Regions from separate parts of the Streptomyces sp. NPDC104581 genome, predicted to be linked through region 1. Evidence: riboswitches for the same ligand, from Rfam matches in the RefSeq annotation. Region 1 holds a riboswitch; the other holds the start of a gene.

The links. A riboswitch is a leader RNA that binds a small molecule or an ion and turns the genes downstream of it on or off. The one in region 1 is predicted to bind glycine.
Region 2: it holds a riboswitch for glycine, as region 1 does, so the genes downstream of both, gcvT (glycine cleavage system aminomethyltransferase GcvT) here and gcvP (aminomethyl-transferring glycine dehydrogenase) in region 1, are expected to answer to the same signal.

What each region holds. Positions count from the first base shown of each region.
Region 1 covers NZ_JBVJNN010000038.1:54,625-65,180, forward strand. The annotation lists gene ACZ61E_RS25835 (hypothetical protein) at 152-766, shown strand; gene ACZ61E_RS25840 (DUF5999 family protein) at 1,111-1,317, shown strand; gene gcvP (aminomethyl-transferring glycine dehydrogenase) at 1,389-4,274, opposite strand; glycine riboswitch at 4,453-4,551, opposite strand; gene ACZ61E_RS25850 (PRC-barrel domain-containing protein) at 4,664-5,062, shown strand; gene ACZ61E_RS25855 (DNA polymerase IV) at 5,076-6,515, opposite strand; gene ACZ61E_RS25860 (MerR family transcriptional regulator) at 6,563-7,129, opposite strand; gene ACZ61E_RS25865 (bifunctional nuclease family protein) at 7,315-7,788, opposite strand; gene ftsR (transcriptional regulator FtsR) at 7,843-8,595, opposite strand; gene ACZ61E_RS25875 (FHA domain-containing protein) at 8,613-9,419, opposite strand; gene ACZ61E_RS25880 (DUF881 domain-containing protein) at 9,613-10,383, opposite strand; gene ACZ61E_RS25885 (small basic family protein) at 10,380-10,556, opposite strand, start outside.
Region 2 covers NZ_JBVJNN010000022.1:52,913-63,468, reverse strand. The annotation lists gene ACZ61E_RS19525 (ABC transporter substrate-binding protein) at 1-1,440, opposite strand, end outside; gene ACZ61E_RS19520 (ABC transporter permease) at 1,524-2,522, opposite strand; gene ACZ61E_RS19515 (enhanced serine sensitivity protein SseB C-terminal domain-containing protein) at 2,920-3,714, opposite strand; gene ACZ61E_RS19510 (enhanced serine sensitivity protein SseB) at 3,847-4,596, opposite strand; gene ACZ61E_RS19505 (AAA family ATPase) at 5,191-5,865, opposite strand; glycine riboswitch at 6,093-6,190, shown strand; gene gcvT (glycine cleavage system aminomethyltransferase GcvT) at 6,348-7,511, shown strand; gene gcvH (glycine cleavage system protein GcvH) at 7,591-7,968, shown strand; gene glyA (serine hydroxymethyltransferase) at 7,985-9,253, shown strand; gene ACZ61E_RS19485 (L-serine ammonia-lyase) at 9,386-10,556, shown strand, end outside.

The DNA.
Region 1 (10,556 bases):
ATCGTATAAAGTGTGTGGGAACGAGGCAGAGAGTCGGAGCCCGGCCACGTCTTGGGCCCTCCTCTGACCACGTGCGCCGACAGCGACGTCCGCACCCGCACCCCGCATCACCGACGCTTGACTGTGCCTACTGAGCGAGAGGCAACCCATCATGCCGCTGCATGTCCCCCTGGCTCCAGCGCCCGCCCTGCGCAGCGTCCTCGCGGCCCTCGGTTCTCCCACCGCCGTACGCGAGGCCCGTACACCCGCTCTCCGGTCCGTCCAGGGACCGCTGAGCCCCGAACTGCCCCTTCCGGTACACGTACTGGAACAGATCGCGCCCAGCAGTGACGCGCCCCAGACCCGGCTGGCCGGGTGGCGCTTCCTGATTCACAGCGGCGATCGCGCCGTCGCGGCGGCCGACACGATGCTCACCCCGGACGGCTGGGCGTTCTCGCGCTTCTTCGAGGGCCCCTACATCTCCGCCACCCAACGGGCGCTCCGCCAGGCCGAGACGCTGAACTCCCCGTACCAGCCGCGGCTGCTCTCGGTCCCCGGGCTCTACATGCTCACTCTGTGGCTGCACCAGGACCTCGAGGCGGACGGCTCGGTCGGCGCTCCGGCACCCGCGGATCTGCTGATCCCGCTCGCGCCGGCCCCTCCGGGCATCGTGGCCCACCGGCCGCACCGTGTCGCCGACCTGCTCCCGATGATGGGCCTGCGCCTGACCTCGGAGCTCCCGGCGGCCCCGGCCCCGTCGGCCCCGCTGCTGAGCGCCCCCGCCTGAGCGGTGCCGGTGGTCCGTCGCCGGAACGCCGGTGCCGGGAGGTCTGCGGACCGCCCCGGCGCATCTAGAATGCCCCGTGACCCCCAGCGGTCACGGGGCTTTCTGTTTGCCCGTCCGGACTAGTCCCGATGGGTCACCCCGAACCACCCGAAGGGACGCCCCAGTTGGGCTGAACCGTCCGGGCGGGTGACACGTCCTTAAGCAGAGACAAGCGCTGCCGCGAAATCCCTGCGGAACGACGCCCGTGGGGCAACACTGGGGTACGGACCAATAGAAACCGGGGGGCGGCCATGAATACATCGAGCCGCAGGACAGTCACCACGACGCAGCGAAAGAAACCGCCCATGTGCCAGCACCAGCCAGCCTGCCCGACAGCCGAATCCGCCGACCGGGAAGCCGCGCGTCTCGCGGCCCACCACCCGGAACAGGGCTGGAGCCTGCTGTGCAACGGCGTTCTTCTCTTCGAGGACACCGGTGAGCTGCTGCCCGACGGTCAGATCATCGCGCCGCACCGGCCGTCCGGCAGCGGACAGGTGATGACGGCGGCCTGACGCCGTCCGTAACGAATGGGGCCGGCCGGAGAGTCCACTCCGTACCGGCCCCGACGGAGTTGTGCCGTCCGTCAGTTGTCGTAGTCGTCCAGCGGCGGGCACGAGCAGACGAGATTGCGGTCACCGAACGCACCGTCGATACGGCGGACCGGCGGCCAGTACTTGTCTGCCGGCGAGACATCACCCGGGAAGACCGCCTCCTGACGGCTGTAGGCGTGCTCCCACTCCCCGCCCAGCGCGGCGGCCGTGTGCGGGGCGTTGCGCAGTGGATTGTCGTCCGCCGGCCACTCCCCCGACGCGACCTTGTCGATCTCGGTACGGATCGCGATCATCGTCTCGCAGAACCGGTCCAGCTCGGCCAGGTCCTCACTCTCGGTGGGCTCGATCATCAGCGTGCCGGCCACCGGGAACGACATGGTCGGCGCGTGGAACCCGTAGTCGATGAGCCGCTTGGCGATGTCGTCGACGCTGACGCCGGTCGCCTTCGACAGCGGACGCAGATCCACGATGCACTCGTGGGCGACGAGTCCGCCCGGACCCGCGTACAGGACCGGGAAGTGCGGCTCCAGACGCTTGGCGATGTAGTTGGCGGCCAGGACGGCGACCTGCGTGGCGCGCTTCAGGCCCTCGCCGCCCATCAGCCGTACGTACGCCCAGGAGATCGGCAGGATGCCGGCCGAGCCCCAGGGGGCGGCCGAGATCGGTCCGACACCCGTCGCGGGTCCCGCCGCGGGCTGGAGCGGATGGTTGGGCAGGTACGGCGCGAGGTGGGCGCGCACGCCGACCGGGCCGACACCGGGTCCGCCGCCGCCGTGCGGGATGCAGAAGGTCTTGTGAAGGTTCAGGTGCGAGACGTCGGAGCCGAACCGGCCCGGCTTCGCCAGCCCCACCAGCGCGTTGAGGTTGGCGCCGTCGACGTAGACCTGACCGCCGGCGTCGTGCACCGCCGCGCAGATGTCGGTGATGTGCTCCTCGAACACGCCGTGCGTGGAGGGGTAGGTGACCATCAGGACGGCAAGTTCGTCACCGTACTGCTCGATCTTCGCGTGCAGGTCCTCGACGTCGACGTCACCGTCCTCGCGGGTCTTCACGACGACGACCTTCATACCGGCCATGACGGCGCTGGCGGCGTTCGTGCCGTGCGCGGACGACGGGATGAGACAGACGGTACGGCCGGTGTCGCCATTGGCCCTGTGGTACGCCCGCACGGCCAGCAGCCCGGCCAGCTCGCCCTGCGAGCCCGCGTTGGGCTGGAGGGACACCGCGTCGTAGCCGGTGACCTCCGCGAGACGCTCCTCCAGCTCCCGGATCAGCGTGAGATAACCGCGCGCCTGGTCGGCCGGCGCGAAGGGGTGCAGCGCAGCGAACTCCGGCCAGGTCACCGGCTCCATCTCGGTGGTGGCGTTGAGCTTCATGGTGCAGGAGCCGAGGGGGATCATGCCCCGGTCCAGGGCGTAGTCCTTGTCGGCGAGGCGGCGCAGGTAGCGCAGCATCGCGGTCTCGGAGCGGTGCTGGTGGAAGACCGGGTGCGTGAGGTAGTCGTCGGTGCGCAGCAGGGCCGTCGGCAGCGCGTCGCGGGACGCCGCGTCCAGGGCCTCGATGTCGCCCTTGACGCCGAAGGCGGTCCACACGGCGGTGAGCTGGGCGCGTCCGGTGGTCTCGTCGCAGGCGAGCGAGACGAGGTCGGCGTCGACGAGGCGGAGGTTGACCCCGCCCTCGCGGGCGGCGGCCACCACGTCGGCGGCCCGGCCCGGGACCCGTGCCGTCAGCGTGTCGAAGAAGGAGCCGTGCAGGACCTCGACACCGCCGGCGCGCAGACCGTCGGCGAGGACGGTCGCGTAGCGGTGGGTGCGCTCGGCGATCGCGCGCAGCCCGTCGGGGCCGTGGTAGACGGCGTACATTCCCGCCATCACGGCGAGCAGCACCTGTGCGGTGCAGATGTTGCTGGTGGCCTTCTCGCGCCGGATGTGCTGCTCACGGGTCTGCAACGCGAGCCGGTACGCCTTGTTGCCGTCGGCGTCCACGGAGACACCGACGAGCCGTCCGGGCAGGCTGCGGGCGAACTTCTCGCGTACGGCCATGAATCCGGCGTGCGGTCCGCCGAAGCCCATGGGGACGCCGAAGCGCTGGGTGGTGCCGACGGCGATGTCCGCGCCCAGTTCCCCGGGTGAGGTGAGCAGCGTGAGGGCGAGCAGGTCGGCGGCGACGGTGACCACGGCGCCCAGTTCGTGCGCCTGGTCGATGACGGGCTTGATGTCCCGTACGGCGCCGGAGGCACCCGGGTACTGGACGAGCACGCCGAAGACACCGCGCTCGGCGGCCTCGGCGGGAATCCCGTCCGACAGGTCGGCGACGACGACATCGACACCGGCGGGTTCGGCGCGGGTGCGGATCACGGCGACGGTCTGCGGCAGGGCGTCGGCGTCGACCAGGAAGACGCCGTCCTTGACCTTGCCGACCCGGCGGGCCAGCGCCATGGCCTCGGCGGCGGCCGTTCCCTCGTCCAGCAGGGAGGCACCGGACGTCGGCAGACCGGTCAGATCGGCCACGACGGTCTGGAAGTTGAGCAGGGCCTCCAGACGGCCCTGGGAGATCTCGGGCTGGTACGGCGTGTACGCGGTGTACCAGGCGGGGTTCTCCATCACGTTGCGCAGGATCACCGGCGGTGTGAACGTGCCGTAGTAGCCGAGGCCGATCATCGGCGCGAGGACCTTGTTGCGGTCGGCGAGGGAGCGCAGCTCCGCCAGGACCTCGGCCTCGGTGCGCGCGTCGGGCAGCCGGAGGGCCTCGGCGCTCTTGATCACGTCGGGCACCGCGGCGGCGGTCAGCTCGTCGAGCGAGCCGTAGCCGACCTGCGCGAGCATCTTCGCCTGGGCGGCGGTGTCGGGGCCGATGTGACGCCGCTCGAAGGGCGTGCCGCGCTCCAGCTGGGAGAGCGGCGTGCGGTGGTCTGTCATACGGGAGGCCTCCTGGTCTGGCGCGACCTGCGAGGGGCACCGGTACACGGGTGCCCGGACGGCCTCCCCCTCTGTCACATCAACCTGAGAGTTTCACCGGTCCGCCGCGAGGCGGTCCGGCTTTCACCGTCGGTGAGAACCGATGCCGTCCGACACCTGTTCTGCTTTCCAGAGTGACCTCGTCCATGCGGTACGGGGGCCTGAGAGTTTCCGGGGAGGATTTGCTCCTTCGGCGCCTCCGGCAGTCTCACCGGATGGGCTCTCCCGCACGGGGTCGACAGCCACTGGCCAGCCTACCAGCGAGGTCTCGCCACGGAGTTCGAGTGGCCGATACCCGTAATGTGCCGTTTCGTAGGGTGAGGGAGTGTGTGCGACCAGTTGGAGGGACCGTGCAGACCGACATCGATCCGCGCAGCCTGATCGGCCGCAAGGCGTACGACCGCGACGGCCACAAGATCGGCACCGTCGACGAGGTGTACCTGGACGACGCGACCGGCGTGCCGGAGTGGGCGGCGGTACGGACCGGGCTGTTCAGCCGGGACGCGTTCGTGCCGCTGGCCCCCAGCACCTTCCGCAACGAGACGCTGCACGTGCCTTACGAACGCGGCCTGATCAAGGGCGCCCCCGACTTCGGTGTCGGCCGCCACCTCTCCCCCGACCAGGAGATCCAGCTCTACCACCACTACCGGCTGGCCCTGCCGGAACCGGCGGCCCCGGAGACCCCGCCCCGTCCGGCGGACCGCGACTTCGGCCGTGTGGCCGGCCGCGACGAACCGGGCACCGGCTGAGGGACAGACCTGATCAGGGCGTGTCCCCGGAGTCCCGCCGCCCGGGGGACGGCGCCACCGGACCGGGCGACGCCGGGACCAGTGGCAGCGGCTCCGACAGCGCCAGGTCGGGGTCGTCCGTACGGAACGTGCGCACCCGCCCCGGCGCCACCGACGTCGGCTCCTCGAACCGTACGGTGACCCGCCCCACGCCGCTGCCCTGCACCCATCCCGCGCCGAACTCGGCATGCCGCACGTCGTGCCCCGCGGGCCAGTGCCGCTCGGTGACCTCCTCGGGGTCGGACGCCGGATCCGGCCCCTGTCCGGGCCGCGGCCCGGACTCCACCTCCGCCACCACCACGGGGACCGCCTCGTCACCGGTACCCATGGCTCCCGCGTCGGCCGCCGCCTGCGCGAACAGGTCCTCCTGCGTGTAGTCGGTCAGCCCCGTCACCCCCACCCCCAGCAGCCGCACGCCTCCGGTGGTGTCCAGGGACTCCAGCAGCCTCCCCGCGGCCTCCCGGACCACGACCGGGTCGTCCGTGGGCCCGCGGAGCGTCTCGGAGCGGGTGAGCGTCGAGAAGTCGTACCGCCGGACCTTGAGGACGATCGTCCGGCCCGAGTGCCCGGACCCCCGGAGCCGCCGCACACAGCGGTCCGCCAGCCGGTCCACCTCCGTCCTGACCCGCACCCGGTCGTGCAGGTCGATGTCGAAGGTGTCCTCGACGGAGACGGACTTGGTCTCACGCTCGGCGACCACCGGCCGGTCGTCGTGGCCCGACGCCATCCGGTACAGCGACGCGCCGTGCGCCCTCCCCACCAGCCGTACGAGCTCGTCCTCGCCGGCCTCCGTCAGATCGGCGATCGTGGTCATCCCCGCCCGGCGCAGGTGCCCGCCGGTGGCCGGCCCCACCCCGGGCAGCGTCCGTACGCTCATCGGCCCCAGAAGCTCCCGCTCCGTACCCGGTTCCATGAGCACCAGTCCGTCCGGTTTGGCCTGTTCGGAGGCGATCTTCGCGAGCATCTTGGACCCGGCGAGACCCACCGAACCGGTCAGGCCGGTCACCGCCCTGATCTCACGGCGCAGCCGCTCACCGGTCGCCCGCGCCGACGCCGAGTCGAAGGCCGATCCGCCGGCCTCCAGATCGACGAACGCCTCGTCCAGGCTCAGCGGCTCCACCAGCGGTGACAGCCGGCCCAGGAGCTCCATCACCTGCTCGCTGACCGTGCGGTAGAGCGTGAAGCGCGGCACCAGATACGCCGCGTTCGGCGCGAGCCGTCTCGCCTGCGCCATCGGCATGGCCGAGTGGATCCCGAACCGCCGCGCCTCGTACGACGCCGTCGAGACGACACCGCGCGGCCCGAGCCCTCCGACGACGACCGGCTTTCCGCGCAGGCTCGGCTTCGCGGCCTGCTCGGCGGCCGCGAAGAAGGCATCCATGTCCAGATGCAGGATGGTCGGCGCGGGTCTCACCCCACCGATGCTCCCCTACACCACTGACAATCGCCCCGGAGCGGGCCTCAGACGGCCCGGTCGCGGCGTCTGCGGGCGAGTTCGTCGGCGGGGTTGTGACCGATCAGGGTCTCGCCGGTGTCGACGCGCTCCCCGTGCAGCTGGGAGAGCGCCGCCTCCACGTCCCGCCACACCACCCCGACGGCGATGCCGAAGATGCCCTGACCGCCCTGGAGGAGGTTCACGACCTCGTCCGGGGACAAGCACTCGTACACCGTCGCGCCGTCGCTCATGAGCGTCATGCGCTCCAGATCCGCCGCCTCGCGCCCGCACAGGTGCCGCAGGGCCGCCCGGATGTTCTGGAGGGCGACGCCGGTGTCCAGGAAGCGCTTCACGATCTTCAGGAAGACGACGTCCCGGAAGCTGTAGAGGCGCTGGGAGCCCGACCCGCGGGCGGGGCGCACACTCGGCTCGACCAACCCTGTGCGCGCCCAGTAGTCCAACTGGCGGTACGTGATGCCCGCCGCCGCGCAGGCGGTCGGTCCCCGGTAGCCGACCGTGTCGGTCGTGGGGTCGGACGCACTGCCGTGAAGCGGGTACGGCTCGTTCGCCGTACCGTCGCCGCTGCTTCTCACACCGACCTCCGTCCTTGACCTGCCCCGTCGAAGGTAAGCAGTCCCCACGGGCGCGTCAACGATCGCCACGCTGGGCACGCCGGGTGATAATCACCCTGAGAGTGGTTTCGCGTGCCCCGTGGCCGGGAAAGGCTGGTCGGATGCGCCGGCGGAGCCCGGTGTGACGGTCGTCGGCCGTGCACCGCTCACTGGCTGTTGGTCCCGAAATCCTCCGGAGAGATCTGGTCGAGGAATTCACGGAACTTCTCCACCTCGTCCTCCTGCTCGTCGGGGATGGCGATGCCCGCGTCGTCCAGTACGCCGTCACTGCCGTAGATGGGCGTGCCGGTGCGCAGTGCCAGCGCTATGGCGTCGGACGGCCTGGCGCTCACCTCGACCCCGCTCGCGAAGACCAGCTCCGCGTAGAAGACCCCTTCGCGCAGGTCGGTGATGCGCACCTGGGTGAGTTCCTGGCCCACTGCCTCAAGGACATCCTTGAAGAGGTCGTGGGTCAGCGGCCGGGCCGGTGCCATGCCCTGTTGGGCGAAGGCAATAGCGGTAGCCTCCCCAGGCCCGATCCAGATGGGAAGGTACCGGTCGCCTCCCACTTCACGCAGGAGCACGATCGGTTGGTTGGAGGGCATTTCCACCCGGACACCCACGACGTCGAGCTCGTTCACACAGCAACCCTAGGACGTGCCCGGTCGGTTTGGGTAGTCGGACTCCCCCCAAGATCAGGTAAGCCGCACTCCCAGAGCCGTCTGCACCAGTGCCGCGTGCAGCCTCACGGAGAGCGCCGCGAGCTCCTTCGTCGCCGCCTCCGCATGGGCCCTGGTCTGCGGATTACGGTGGCGGCGCAGGGGAGCGACGACCTGCTCGACCAGGCCGGCCTCCCGGTCGGCGGCCGCTTTCACCGCTCGCAGATGCCGTGGTTCCAGGCCGAATCTGCCGAGTTCCGCGACAATTTTCGCCACCGTGACGGTCTCGGAGTCGTAGCCGCCATCCGCCATCGGGGCGATGAGGCCGTACGCCTCCCACTCGTCGAGGTCGCTCTCGCCCGCGTCGGTGGCCGCCAGCAGCTCCGCACGGCCGATCGTCGGGGCGGTGGGCACCTCGGGCTCCGCGTCCCACGCGGAGCCCAGGAGCTCGCCCTGGGCGCCCTGGGAGCCCTGTGCGGGCAGCGGGGGCCTGTCCCCTCGCGAGACGGCGTCGAGATGCTCCCTGATGACCTTGAGCGGCAGATAGTGGTCCCGCTGCATGCGCAGGACCTGGGTGAGGCGCTCGATGTCCTCGGGCCCGAACTTCCGGTACCCCGACGGGGTACGCCGGGGCTCGACGAGACCCTCGGACTCCAGGAACCGGATCTTGGAGATGGTGACCTCGGGGAACTCGTCCCTGAGCTGGGTCAGCACCATGCCGATGCTGACCAGGCGGTCACCCGTGGGGGCGGTGCCGTGACCGGCACCGCCCGTAGGCGGTCGCAGCATGGACCTTCCCTGAAGGGTCACACGCCCCGCTGGCTCGCGTAGAAGACCAGCCGGTACTTGCCGATCTGGACCTCGTCGCCGTTCGACACGGCCACGGCGTCGATCCGCTCCCGGTTGACGTACGTGCCGTTGAGACTGCCGACGTCGGAGACCGTGAAGTGACCCTCGGGGCTCCTGCGGAACTCGACATGCCGCCGGGACACGGTGACGTCGTCGAGGAAGATGTCGCTCTGCGGGTGCCTTCCGGCGGTCGTCAGATCGCCGTCCAGCAGGAACCGGCTGCCCGAGTTGGGGCCCCGGCGCACCACCAGCAGCGCGGAACCGAGCGGAAGCGCGTCCACCGCGGCCTGGGCCTCCGGCGAGAGCGAGGGAACGGCCGTCTGACCGGTCGCCTCCGCCTCGTACGCCTCGAGGCCCGAGATGGAGATGGTCGAAGTCGTCTCCGACGGGCGCTCCGCGGGCGTACCCGCCCTCAGCGGCGCACCGCAGTTGGAGCAGAACCGACTGTCCTGGGTGTTGCGGTGCCCGCACCTCGTGCAAACCGGCAAGGCCGACATGGCCGGACCCTCCTGACCGGGGGGAAACCCTCCACCCGTACTTGAGGTTGATGGTCCACCGAAACCTATGCCGCCCGGGTTCGCGGGGTCAACAGACGACGCGCCCTGACCGCCCGAATTGTCCCCACCGGGGGCGCCCACCTCGTCACGGAAGAGCGGACGCTCGCCGCCCTGCTCCCCGTCCTGGCCGTGGCGCGGTGCGCGATGCCTGGCGTTGCCGCCGTCCTCGCGCGCACTCCTGCCGAACAACTTTCCAAACAACTTCACGGGCGATTCCCCTTGACCTCAACAGACCCGCCCGTGGGGCAGGACGAACCCTGAATGAACACACCTGCCGACTCGGACATCTTCACAACGTCCGTGACCATCAGACAGTTTCCACCACGCACCACACGGAATGTGCGCCGACCCCCCGGAACCTCCTGCCCTCGTCCCCCGGTCCGCATGCACCCCGGCCGCATCACGACGACGACCGAGCGTAGTCAGGCCGCTGCGCGGGTCGCAAGGCGTCGACGACGATCTCGTCCGCCGCCGCGACCGTGGCCGTGGCCTGCTCCTTCTCCAGCGTCTGCACCACACCTCCGGGGATGTTGAGCGCCGGCTCCAGATCCTGTGGTTTGCCGATCACCTTGAAACGGTACGGGGCGCTGATCCGCTTTCCGTCCACCTCGATGTCACCGTCACTGCCGGAGAGGTACGTCGCCGCCACCACCCGGACCCCGTTGACCTGGATCGCCTCGGCGCCGGCCGCCCGCAGTTCCTGGATCGCGTCGAGCAGCATGTCGGAGTCGATGCTGTCGCCGTGGTCCTGGACGGTCAGCGTGATGCCAGGGCCCTGGGCGGCGACCGTACCGGCCAGGATGCCGAGCTGCTGCTCCTTCTCCCGCGTCTGCTTACGCGCCTCCTCGGCCTGGTCGGAACTGGTCTCCAGCTCCGTCTGCTGGTCGTCCAGCCGCTGCTTCTCGTCCTCCAGCCGCTCGGTGCGGCCGTCGAGCTCGTCCAGGATCCGTACGAGGTCCTCCTGGCGCGCGCCGCGCAGCGCGCTGTCGTCGTTGGTCGACCTGACCTGGATGGCGAGACCGAGTCCCAGCACGAACAGCAGGACGGCGACGATCAGCTGGGCCCTGGTGACCCGCGGCGGCCACAGTCCGGCGGCCAGCCGCTGACGACCCGTCAGCTGAGGGGGCGCGGAGGGCGGCGGGGGAGTCTGCTCGCTGTTCACCGGCCTCACGCCCGGAAGACGTGCCGGCGGATCGCGGCAGCGTTGGAGAAGATCCGGATACCGAACACGACGACCACACCGGTGGACAGCTGCGCGCCGACACCGAGCTTGTCACCGAGGAAGACGATGAGCGCCGCCACCACCACGTTCGACAGGAACGACACCACGAAGACCTTGTCGAC
Region 2 (10,556 bases), on a different contig from region 1:
GTCGGCGCCCCACGCCATCATCATCATGCCGAGGTCGTGTTCCTTGACGTAGCTGGGGACACCGGCGAAGTTGCTGAAGTACTTGCCCGCCGGGTACTGCTTGATCTCCGCCTCGATGCCGACCTTCTTCAGCGACGCCTGGATGGCGGTCGCCATCTGCACCTCGTCGGGGCGGTCGGAGCGGGCCGTCAGGTTGGTCTTGAAGCCGTCCGGCTGACCGCAGTCCGCGAGCGCGGCCTTGGCCTTGGCGACGTCGCCCTTGTCGCCCTCGGTCTGGTACAGGTCGAACTTCTGGTACCCGTTGACCGTCGGCGGGAGGAGCGTGCTCGCCACGTCGCCCTTGGTGGGGCCACCGAGCGCGCCCTGGACGGACGCCTTGTCGATCGCGTAGTGCACGGCCTTGCGGCAGTCCGCGTTGTCGAAGGGCTTCACCTTCGTCGACAGCGCCAGGTAAGAGGTGGCGCCGGCGTACGAGTTGTCCGTCTTGGCCAGCTCGGATTTCTTGGTGAGGACCTTGGGCTGGGTCTTCGTCTGGAGACCGGTGCCCGCGGCGTCCACGGTGAGGTTGTCACTCATCAGGTGCTGGTCGACCGTGGTCGGGTTGACCTTGAACTTGATGGTGATCTTGTCGGCGAGCGCCGGGCGGATCGGGTCGGTGGCCTTGTCCCAGTGCGGGTTGCGCACGAGGGTCGCGCCGCGGCCCTCGTTGTACGACTCGAACTTGTACGGGCCCGACGACGAGATCTGCTTGACGTACTCGGCGCCCTTGTCCTTCGCCTGCGGCACCGGGGCCGTCTGGGAGAAGGTCGCCAGGTAGTCGAAGTCGGCGAACGGCTTGTTGAGCTTGAAGACGATCGTCTGGTCGTCCGGGGTCTCGATGGACTTCAGGCCCTCGGCGGACTTGTCCTTGTAGGGACCCTTGTACTTCTCGCCGCCTTCGAGATACGCCTTGAAGTAGGTGGGGCCGTTCGACAGGGCCTCGGGCGCGAAGTTGCTGCGCTCGATCGCGTACTTGACGTCCTTGGACGTGACCGGGCTGCCGTCGTCGAACTTGACGCCCGTGCGGAGCTTGTACGTCCACGTCCTGGCGTCCGCGCTCGCCTCACCCAGCGACTCGGCGAGGTCGGGGACGACCTCCAGGCCCTCCTTGCCGGCGGCCGGCTTGAAGGAGGTGAGCGAACGGCCGTACAGGCGGGAGAAGTTCTGCACCCAGCCGTAGTAGGTGTTGCCCGGGTCGAGGGAGTCCGGCACGTCCGAGTGCTCGTAGGTGACGGTGCCCCCCTTCTTGTCGGACTTGTTGACGACCGAGGTCAGCCCGGCGTCCTTGCCGGCACCACCCTTGCTGTCGTTGTCCTTGCTGTCCGAGCCGCCGCACGCCGACGCGCTCAGCGCCAGCACGATGGCTGTCGCCAGGACAGCTGTCGCCTTCTTGGTCTTCATCCTGAGGAAAGCCCCTCTATCAATGGAGTACGGCACGGAGCTGGAGGTTCGGCCGCTGTGGATGGTGCCGGTGGAACCGGGGGTCACTTGCCGCGGGGATCGAGTGCGTCACGCAGCCCGTCGCCCAGCAGGTTGAACGCCAGCACGGTGATGAAGATCGCCATGCCCGGCACGAACATGTAGTGCAGATCGACCTCGTACAGGTCCACCGCGGTGGTGAGCATGCCGCCCCACGACGCCTGCGGCGGGGCGATGCCCACCCCGAGGAAGCTCAGACCGGCCTCGAAGAGGATGTTGGTCGGGATCAGGAGCGTCGCGTAGACGAGGATCGGCGCGACGAGGTTCGGCAGCAGTTCCCGGAAGAGGATGAACGGCCCTCCGGCGCCCAGGCTCCGGGACGCGTCGACGAACTCGCGCCGCCGCAGGCTCATGGTCTGCGCGCGCACGATCCGGCCCATGTAGGGCCAGTTGAAGAAGCCGATCACGAAGATCAGCACACCGATCCGCAGGGGCAGTCCGCTGAGCCCGAAGGCGCCGTCCTGGAGGGCGGCCGAGATCGAGATCGCGAAGAGCAGCAGCGGGAAGGCGAGGAAGGTGTCCATCAGCCGGCTGACGACCGCGTCGACCCAGCCTCCGTAGTAACCGGCGACGACGCCGAGGAGGGTGCCGATGGCGACGGAGAGCAGGGTCGCTCCGGCGGCGACCAGGAGCGAGACCCAGGAGCCCTCGATGATGCGGGCGAGGAGGTCACGGCCGAGACCGGGCTCCACACCGAGCGGATGGTCCCAGCTCGTGCCGCCCCAGGCGCCCTTGGGGGCGAGGAGCGAGGGATCCACCAGGTCCTGGTTGAGCGCGTTGGGATCGAGACCGAAGACGGCCTGGATCGGCTTGGCCAGTACCGCGAGGAGGATCAGGAGGATGACAACGATGCCGCCGGCCACGGCGGCCTTGTCGCGCTTGAAGCGCGTCCAGGCTATTCGCCCGAGCGAACGACCCTCGATCTGGCTCTGCTTGGCGCCCGTGAGCACTGCCTCCGGCTGCACCTCGGCGGCCGACTTGGTGGTCTCGATCGGTGCGGTCACAACGTCTTCGACCCCTCCTGGCCGACGCTCGCCGGCCCCGTACCCGCCGCTGCAACGGCCTGTCTCGCGTCAGTTGGCGCACGCGTCGGCGCTGATGGTCGCGGAAGATCCCGCCAAGGGGCTTCCCGTGGAGCGGTGCCGGGCTGCTCGCACGGAGGACGGACGGTCCCCGCTGCCGGGGAGTCTTCATTGCGGTAGTGATCACCCGCCATAGTCCAAAGGGAATGTTTGCCCAAACGTGATGGAGTCACACACCTACCGTTATCCGGACGTTGTGATCGCGTGAGCGGGGCGGACGACCGCTCCCCGGGCGCTTCGTTACGGCTCGCGGCGGTCCGGAGAGAAGCAGCGCCGCCGGGTGGACCGAACTGGTCGGTGCACCCCGGCGGCGGCTGAATCAGTAGGCGCGCGGCGCGGCGGGCGGGTAGCCGTAACCGGAGGCCGCCTGCGGCGCCCCGTGGGCCTCCCGGTCGTAGAAAGGCCGGGAGTTGGCCCGCAGCCACATCGTGACCGGGTCGTACTCGTCTGACATCGCGACGGTGGACACCGGAAGCCCCTCGGGGACCGCGCCGATGGACTGCTGCATCATCGCGCGTACGGCGTCGACGGACGCCGGGCTGGTGTCGTACAGATCCAGGCCGATGGTCAGGTACGGCGCGCCGAGCGCGGGGTGGACCCACGCGCGGCGCAACGACCGTACGGCGGGGGTGCGGTGGGCGTTCTGGGTGAGCAGCGCGTAGAACTGCGGGATCTCCACGGCCGGTTCGGACAGCCGCAGCGGACCGGCCGGCATGCGGTCGAGCCCCGTGGCGATCCGTCGCAGGTCGAGCCAGGGGATGCCGACGCCGCCGCCCGGCGCGTGCGGGTTGAGCCAGATCCCCCAGCGTTCGGGGTAGAGGGCGCGGGCGATGTCGCGGCCGGTGACGACCTCGTGCGCGCGGTTCCAGCCACTGACGGAGAGCTCCTGGGCGGAGGTGACGCAGGGCGCGTAGCCGAGGCCGTCGACCTCCATGTTCCCGTACTGCGCGTCGGGTGAGCCCGCGCGGCCGTGCCAGAGCAGCATCCACACCTGGCCGGCGGTGCTGTCGGCGAGTGCCTGGAGCAGCGCCTCGTAGGCGTCGTAGCGTCCTGGCGTCACCTGGCGCAGCATGTGCTCGACCTGCCCCGTCGCCGCGGTGCCTGACGCGCTCACTCTTGGTCCCGCCCCTCGTCGATCCACCATCCGGACCGGCCTCCCCCGCTCGGGGCCCGTGCCGGCCGGGCCATCAAACCAGCTTAGTCCGGCCGGTCATCGCCGGTTCCGGGGCCGAAGCGCCACGGCGTGTTACGCGGACGGCGCGGCCGTCCTTTGGTAGAAGGGCCGCACCCGCTCCAGCATCCAGGTGCCGACCGGGTCCTGGGTGACGTCCAGCAGCACCAGGTTGACCGGCCAGCCGGCCCGGACCCGGCCGAGCGCCCGGCCGAGCGCGTCCATGGGCGCGTTGCGTTCGGCGGCCTCCCAGGAGGAGAGCTGGACGCCGACGAAGAGGACGGGTGCCTCGCCCTCTATGCTCGCGAGGCCGCGGCGCGCGGTGAGGACGACGCCCGACGCCTCGAACTCCTCGGCCGCCGCCGTCAGGAAGTCGACGGGGTCCTCCTGCCAGTCGGGCTCGAAGAGCCGCACCCGGCCTCCGCCGGCGGGGCCGTCCAGCGGTGTACGGCCCGCCCGGCACAGCTCAGCGACGGCGGGCGGCGGAAGGGGCGCCCCGACCATGCCGCCGGGGTTCACGGCTATCCCGAGGCGAGGGGGCAGACCGCGGGCGAACTCACGGGCGGGGGCGACGGTGAAGGGCATATGGGCGCCGACGCACTGGAGGAACTGCTGCTCGGAGCTGAAGACGGGGACGTACGGCACGCCGTCGATCTCCATGGTGGGCAGATCGAGTGCGGGGCTGTCGGGTCCGCCGCCGTTGGGCAGCGGCACCCAGAGCTGACTGCGGCCGAGGACCTCGACCAGCCGTCCGCCCGCCGAGGCGTTCCCGAGCGAGGCGGCGAGCACCTCTTCCAGCTCGTTGCCCGGCCATGCTGTGTTCACTGACTCTCCCGTGTCCGCCCGTGCGCACTGGCGCGCCGCGGAAACCCTAACGCCGGTGGGTGGGGTGTCCTCAATCGCGGAGGGGGCGGGATCGAGGCCGCATCCGGCGATCGAAGACGAGCACCACTGCGACCGCCGATCCGGGCACCGCCCCGGATGCCGGGTCCGAGCACCGCTGCGACCGCCGGTCCGGACGCCGGTGGAGACGCAGGCCCGAGCGCCGGTCCAGACGCCACCGCGAACGCCACTCCGGACGCCGGTGCCAACTCCGGTCCAAGCGCCGCTTCGGACGCCGGTGCAGACGCCGGTCCGGACGCCGGTGCGAACGCCACTCCGAGCGGGGGTGCGAACGCCGGTCCAGGCGCCACTGCGAATGCCGGTCGGGATGCCGGTCCGAACTCCGGTGCGAAACGCCGGTCCGGGCGGCCGGTCGAGGCACAGGCCCGAACGCCGGTCCGGACACCACTCCGAGCGGCGGTGCGAACACCAGTCCAAACGCCGCCGCGACCGCCGGTCCGGACGCCACTCCGAGCGGCCGGTCGAGGCGCAGGCCCGAGTGCCGGTGCGGTCACCGGGCCGGGGCGGCCCCGCCGCTCAGGTGACGGGGAAGTCGATCCCCGTCAGCGCGCCCGCGGCGTCCCGGTCCAGGAGGACCGCCGATCCGCAGCCCGCCGGGAGCCGCCCCGCCTCCGCGTCCGCGACGAGGCGGGAGACCGCGCGCCGGTGGCGCGCGAAGGCGTATCCGGACACCCCGCGCCCGCGCTCGCGCTGGCCCGCGCGGGCGGTCTTCGGCGTCACGTCGAGCAGGACGAGATGGAGCCGTCTGCCACGTCTGCGCGCCTCGCGGGCCAGCCAGCGCCGTACCCACGCCTGGGTGCCGCAGTCGTGCACGACGACGCTCCCGCCGGAGCGCAGCGCACGCCGCAGCCCGGCGTAGTGCGCGAGACGCACGAGCGGCCGGTAGACGGCGTACGGCAGCCTCCCCGGCAGCCGCCGCGCCCAGCGGTCGCGGGTGTCCTGCGAGTCGATCCCCCGGCCGGCGGCCGTCCGGGCGATCAGTGTGGATTTCCCGCTGCCCGGCAGACCCGAGACGACGACCACGTCACCGTCGCCGAACACCAGGCGCCGGGGCACCCGGCATCCCCGCTGCCGCAGGTCGCGGACGACCGGCGGGACGGCCGCCAGGGCCTTGCGGGGGACCGCTTCCGGCTGGGCGGGCACCCCCGCGGTCGCCGCGTAGGCACTTGCACGGGACCGCTGCAACGTCATCGCCCTCCCCCTGTCGGGTCCATCGTCATCGCCGATGACCCTTGCCCTTGAAGTGTAAAGAACTGGTAATGCGGCACAAGCGTTTTGCTGATCACGGCCCTGCCGGTCCCGGCCCGCCCGCCGGAGAGGTGCCACCGGCGGTGGCTCGACCGATCTCCCCGGCGCCCTCCCTCCCTACGGAGGCCGACGCGTGCGATGATGTCCGCGCCAACTCCATACCGGCCGTTCGAATCCGCGCGGGAGAGTCCTGGTCACCGTGGGTGCCGGGCGCCGAAGGAGCAAGTTCCTCCCTTGAATCTCTCAGGCCCAGTACCGCGCGGACGAGGCAGATCTGAAAAGCGAGCCGCCGTCAGGTGGTTCCACCCAAGGTGCAAGTCGTGACTCCGTATGCGTCTGTGTACGTGCGGTCGTGACGAACCTCTCAGGTTCCGATGACAGATGGGGAGGATTGTCCTCTCTGTCATGCCCTGGGAGCCACACCTATGAGCAATACGTCTCACACCCCCGCCCCCGAAGCGGCCGGTCCCGACGCCCCGCGCCTCACCGCGCTGGACGCCGTGCACCGCTCACTGGGCGCCACGATGACCGACTTCGCCGGCTGGGACATGCCGCTGCGCTACGCCAGCGAGCGTGAGGAGCACCTCGCCGTCCGTACGAAGGCCGGTCTCTTCGACCTCTCCCACATGGGCGAGATCACCGTCACCGGCTCGCAGGCGGCCGAGGCGCTGGACTACGCGCTGGTCGGCAACATCGGCTCGCTCGCCGTCGGCCGCGCCCGCTACACCATGATCTGCCAGGAGGACGGCGGAATCCTGGACGACCTGATCGTGTACCGCCTCGACAGCCACGGCGAGCCCGAGTTCATGGTCGTCGCGAACGCCTCCAACGCGCAGGTGGTGCTCGACGAGCTGACCGGCCGCGCCGCGGACTTCGACGTCGAGGTGCGGGACGACCGCGACGCGTACGCGCTGCTCGCCGTCCAGGGCCCCCTCTCCCCCGGCATCCTCGCCCAGCTCACGGACGCCGATCTGGCCGGGCTCAGGTACTACGCCGGGCTGCCCGGCACCGTCGCCGGGGTGCCCGCGCTGATCGCCCGTACCGGCTACACGGGTGAGGACGGCTTCGAGCTGTTCGTGGAGCCCGGGCACGCGGAAGGGCTGTGGCAGGCGCTGATGGCCGCGGGCGCGTCCGCCGGACTCGTACCGGCCGGTCTCTCCTGCCGCGACACCCTCCGTATGGAGGCCGGTATGCCGCTGTACGGGCAGGAGCTGACCACCGGCCTCACGCCCTTCGACGCGGGCCTCGGCCGGGTCGTGAAGTTCGAGAAGGAGGGCTACTTCGTGGGGCGTACGGCGCTGGAGGCCGCCGCGGAGCGCGCCGAGAGCGCGCCGCCGCGCAAGCTGACCGGGCTCGTCGCCGAGGGCCGCCGGGTGCCGCGCGCCGGGTACCCGGTCGTGGCCGGCGGCCAGGTGGTGGGGCATGTCACCTCCGGCGCGCCGTCGCCGACGCTCGGCCGGCCGATCGCGATGGCCTATGTGGACGCGTCGCACGCCGCGGCGGGCACGGCGGGCGTCGGGGTCGACATCCGGGGCTCGATCGAGCCGTACGAGGTCGTGGCGCTGCCCTTCTACAAGCGCCGGAAGTGACCCTCCGGTACCGCACCGCATCTCAGTCCGCAAGACACGTGTTCACCACCACTCCCCCGCGTACAGGAGAATTCACGACATGAGCAACCCCCAGCAGCTGCGTTACAGCAAGGAGCACGAGTGGCTGTCGGCCGCCGATGACGGCGTGTCGACGGTCGGCATCACGGAGTTCGCGGCGAACGCCCTCGGCGACGTCGTGTACGCCCAGCTCCCCGCGGTCGGTGACTCGGTGACCGCGGGCGAGACCTGCGGCGAGCTGGAGTCGACCAAGTCGGTCAGCGACCTGTACTCCCCCGTGACGGGTGAGGTCACCGAGACGAACCAGGACGTCGTGGACGACCCCTCGCTGGTGAACTCCGCACCCTTCGAGGGCGGCTGGCTGTTCAAGGTACGCGTCGCGGAGGAGCCGAAGGACCTGCTCTCCGCCGACGAGTACACGGAATTCTCCGGCAACTGAGACCCCAGGGACTGTGATGTCTTCGAAGTCGCTCCTCAACTCCTCCCTCCACGAGCTCGACCCCGACGTCGCCGCCGCCGTCGACGCCGAACTGGACCGCCAGCAGTCGACGCTCGAAATGATCGCGTCGGAGAACTTCGCTCCGGTCGCCGTCATGGAGGCGCAGGGCTCCGTCCTGACCAACAAGTACGCCGAGGGATACCCGGGCCGCCGCTACTACGGCGGCTGTGAGCACGTCGACGTGATCGAGACCATCGCGATCGACCGCGTCAAGGCCCTGTTCGGCGCCGAGCACGCCAACGTGCAGCCGCACTCCGGCGCGCAGGCCAACGCCGCGGCGATGTTCGCGCTGCTGAAGCCCGGCGACACGATCATGGGCCTGAACCTCGCCCACGGCGGTCACCTGACGCACGGCATGAAGATCAACTTCTCCGGCAAGCTCTACAACGTCGTCGCCTACCACGTCGACGACGAGAGCGGTCAGGTCGACATGGCCGAGGTCGAGCGCCTGGCCAAGGAGTCGCGCCCGAAGCTCATCGTGGCCGGCTGGTCCGCGTACCCGCGCCAGCTCGACTTCGCCGCGTTCCGCCGGGTCGCCGACGAGGTCGGCGCCTATCTGATGGTCGACATGGCGCACTTCGCCGGTCTGGTCGCCGCGGGGCTGCACCCCAACCCGGTGCCGCACGCGCACGTCGTCACGACGACCACGCACAAGACCCTCGGCGGTCCGCGCGGCGGCGTGATCCTCTCCACCCAGGAGCTGGCCAAGAAGATCAACTCCGCGGTCTTCCCGGGTCAGCAGGGCGGTCCGCTGGAGCATGTGATCGCGGCGAAGGCGGTGTCCTTCAAGGTCGCGGCGACCGAGGAGTTCAAGGAGCGCCAGCGGATCACGCTGGACGGCGCCCGGATCCTCGCCGAGCGTCTGGTCCAGGACGACGTCACCGAGGCCGGCGTGTCCGTCCTCTCCGGCGGCACGGACGTGCACCTGGTCCTGGTCGACCTGCGGAACTCGGAGCTGGACGGCCAGCAGGCCGAGGACCGGCTCCACGAGATCGGCATCACGGTCAACCGCAACGCCGTACCGAACGACCCGCGCCCGCCGATGGTCACCTCCGGCCTGCGGATCGGCACCCCGGCGCTCGCCACCCGCGGTTTCACGGCCGAGGACTTCACCGAGGTCGCGGACGTCATCGCGGCGGCGCTGAAGCCGGAGTTCGACCGAGACGCCCTGGCGGCGCGCGTGAAGGCGCTGGCGGCGAAGCACCCGCTGTACCCCGGTCTGTAACCGCACCGGTCCAGGGGGCACCGCGCGCACCCGACCGGTGCGCGCGGTGCCCCGCACCGTTCCCCCCCGTACGTACGTTCTCCGCACCACCCCGGCAGACAACGGCGTCTACCACCAGCAAGGAGTTCCACCGTGGCCGTCTCGGTCTTCGACCTCTTCTCGATCGGCATCGGCCCGTCCAGTTCCCATACCGTCGGTCCCATGCGGGCGGCGAGCCTCTTCGCCCGGCGGCTGAAGAACGAGGGCCTGCTGGTCCACACCGCCTCCGTACGGGCCGAGCTGTTCGGCTCGCTCGGCGCCACCGGGCACGGCCACGGCACACCCAAGGCGGTGCTGCTCGGACTGGCCGGCGAGTCCCCCCGTACGGTCGACATCGAGTCCGCCGACGCCCGCGTCGAGGCCATCCGCGGCGACGGCCGGATCAGTCTGCTCGGGATGCACGAGATCCCCTTCGACTTCGACGCGGACCTGATCCTGCACCGGCGCAAGGCGCTGCCGTACCACGCGAACGGCATGACGGTCCACGCGTACGACTCCGAGGGCGGCACCCTCCTGGAGAAGACCTACTACTCGGTCGGCGGCGGCTTCGTCGTGGACGAGGACGCGGTGGGCGAGGACCGCATCAAACTGGACGACACGGTGCTGACGTACCGCTTCCGCAGCGGCGACGAACTGCTGCGGCTGGCCCGTGACACCGGGCTCTCGATCTCCGCGCTGATGATGGAGAACGAGAAGGCGTGGCGCACGGAGGCCGAGATCCGCGAGGGGCTGCTGGAGATCTGGGGCGCCATGCGGGCGTGCGTGTCGCGCGGCATGACGCGCGAGGGCATCCTGCCCGGCGGCCTCAAGGTCCGCCGCCGCGCCGCGAACTCGGCCCGGCAGCTGCGCGCCGAGGGCGACCCGGCGGCGCGTGCGATGGAGTGGATCACCCTCTACGCGATGGCGGTCAACGAGGAGAACGCGGCGGGCGGACGGGTCGTCACCGCCCCCACCAACGGCGCGGCGGGCATCATCCCGGCGGTGCTGCACTACTACCTGAACTTCGCCGCGGCCGGCCACACGGGCGCCGAGAAGGACGACGACGTCGTCCGCTTCCTGCTCGCGGCAGGCGCGATCGGCATGCTCTTCAAGGAGAACGCCTCCATCTCGGGCGCCGAGGTCGGCTGCCAGGGCGAGGTCGGCTCGGCCTGCTCGATGGCGGCGGGCGCGCTGGCGGAGGTCCTGGGCGGCAGCCCCGAACAGGTCGAGAACGCCGCAGAGATCGGTATGGAACACAACCTGGGCCTGACCTGCGACCCGGTCG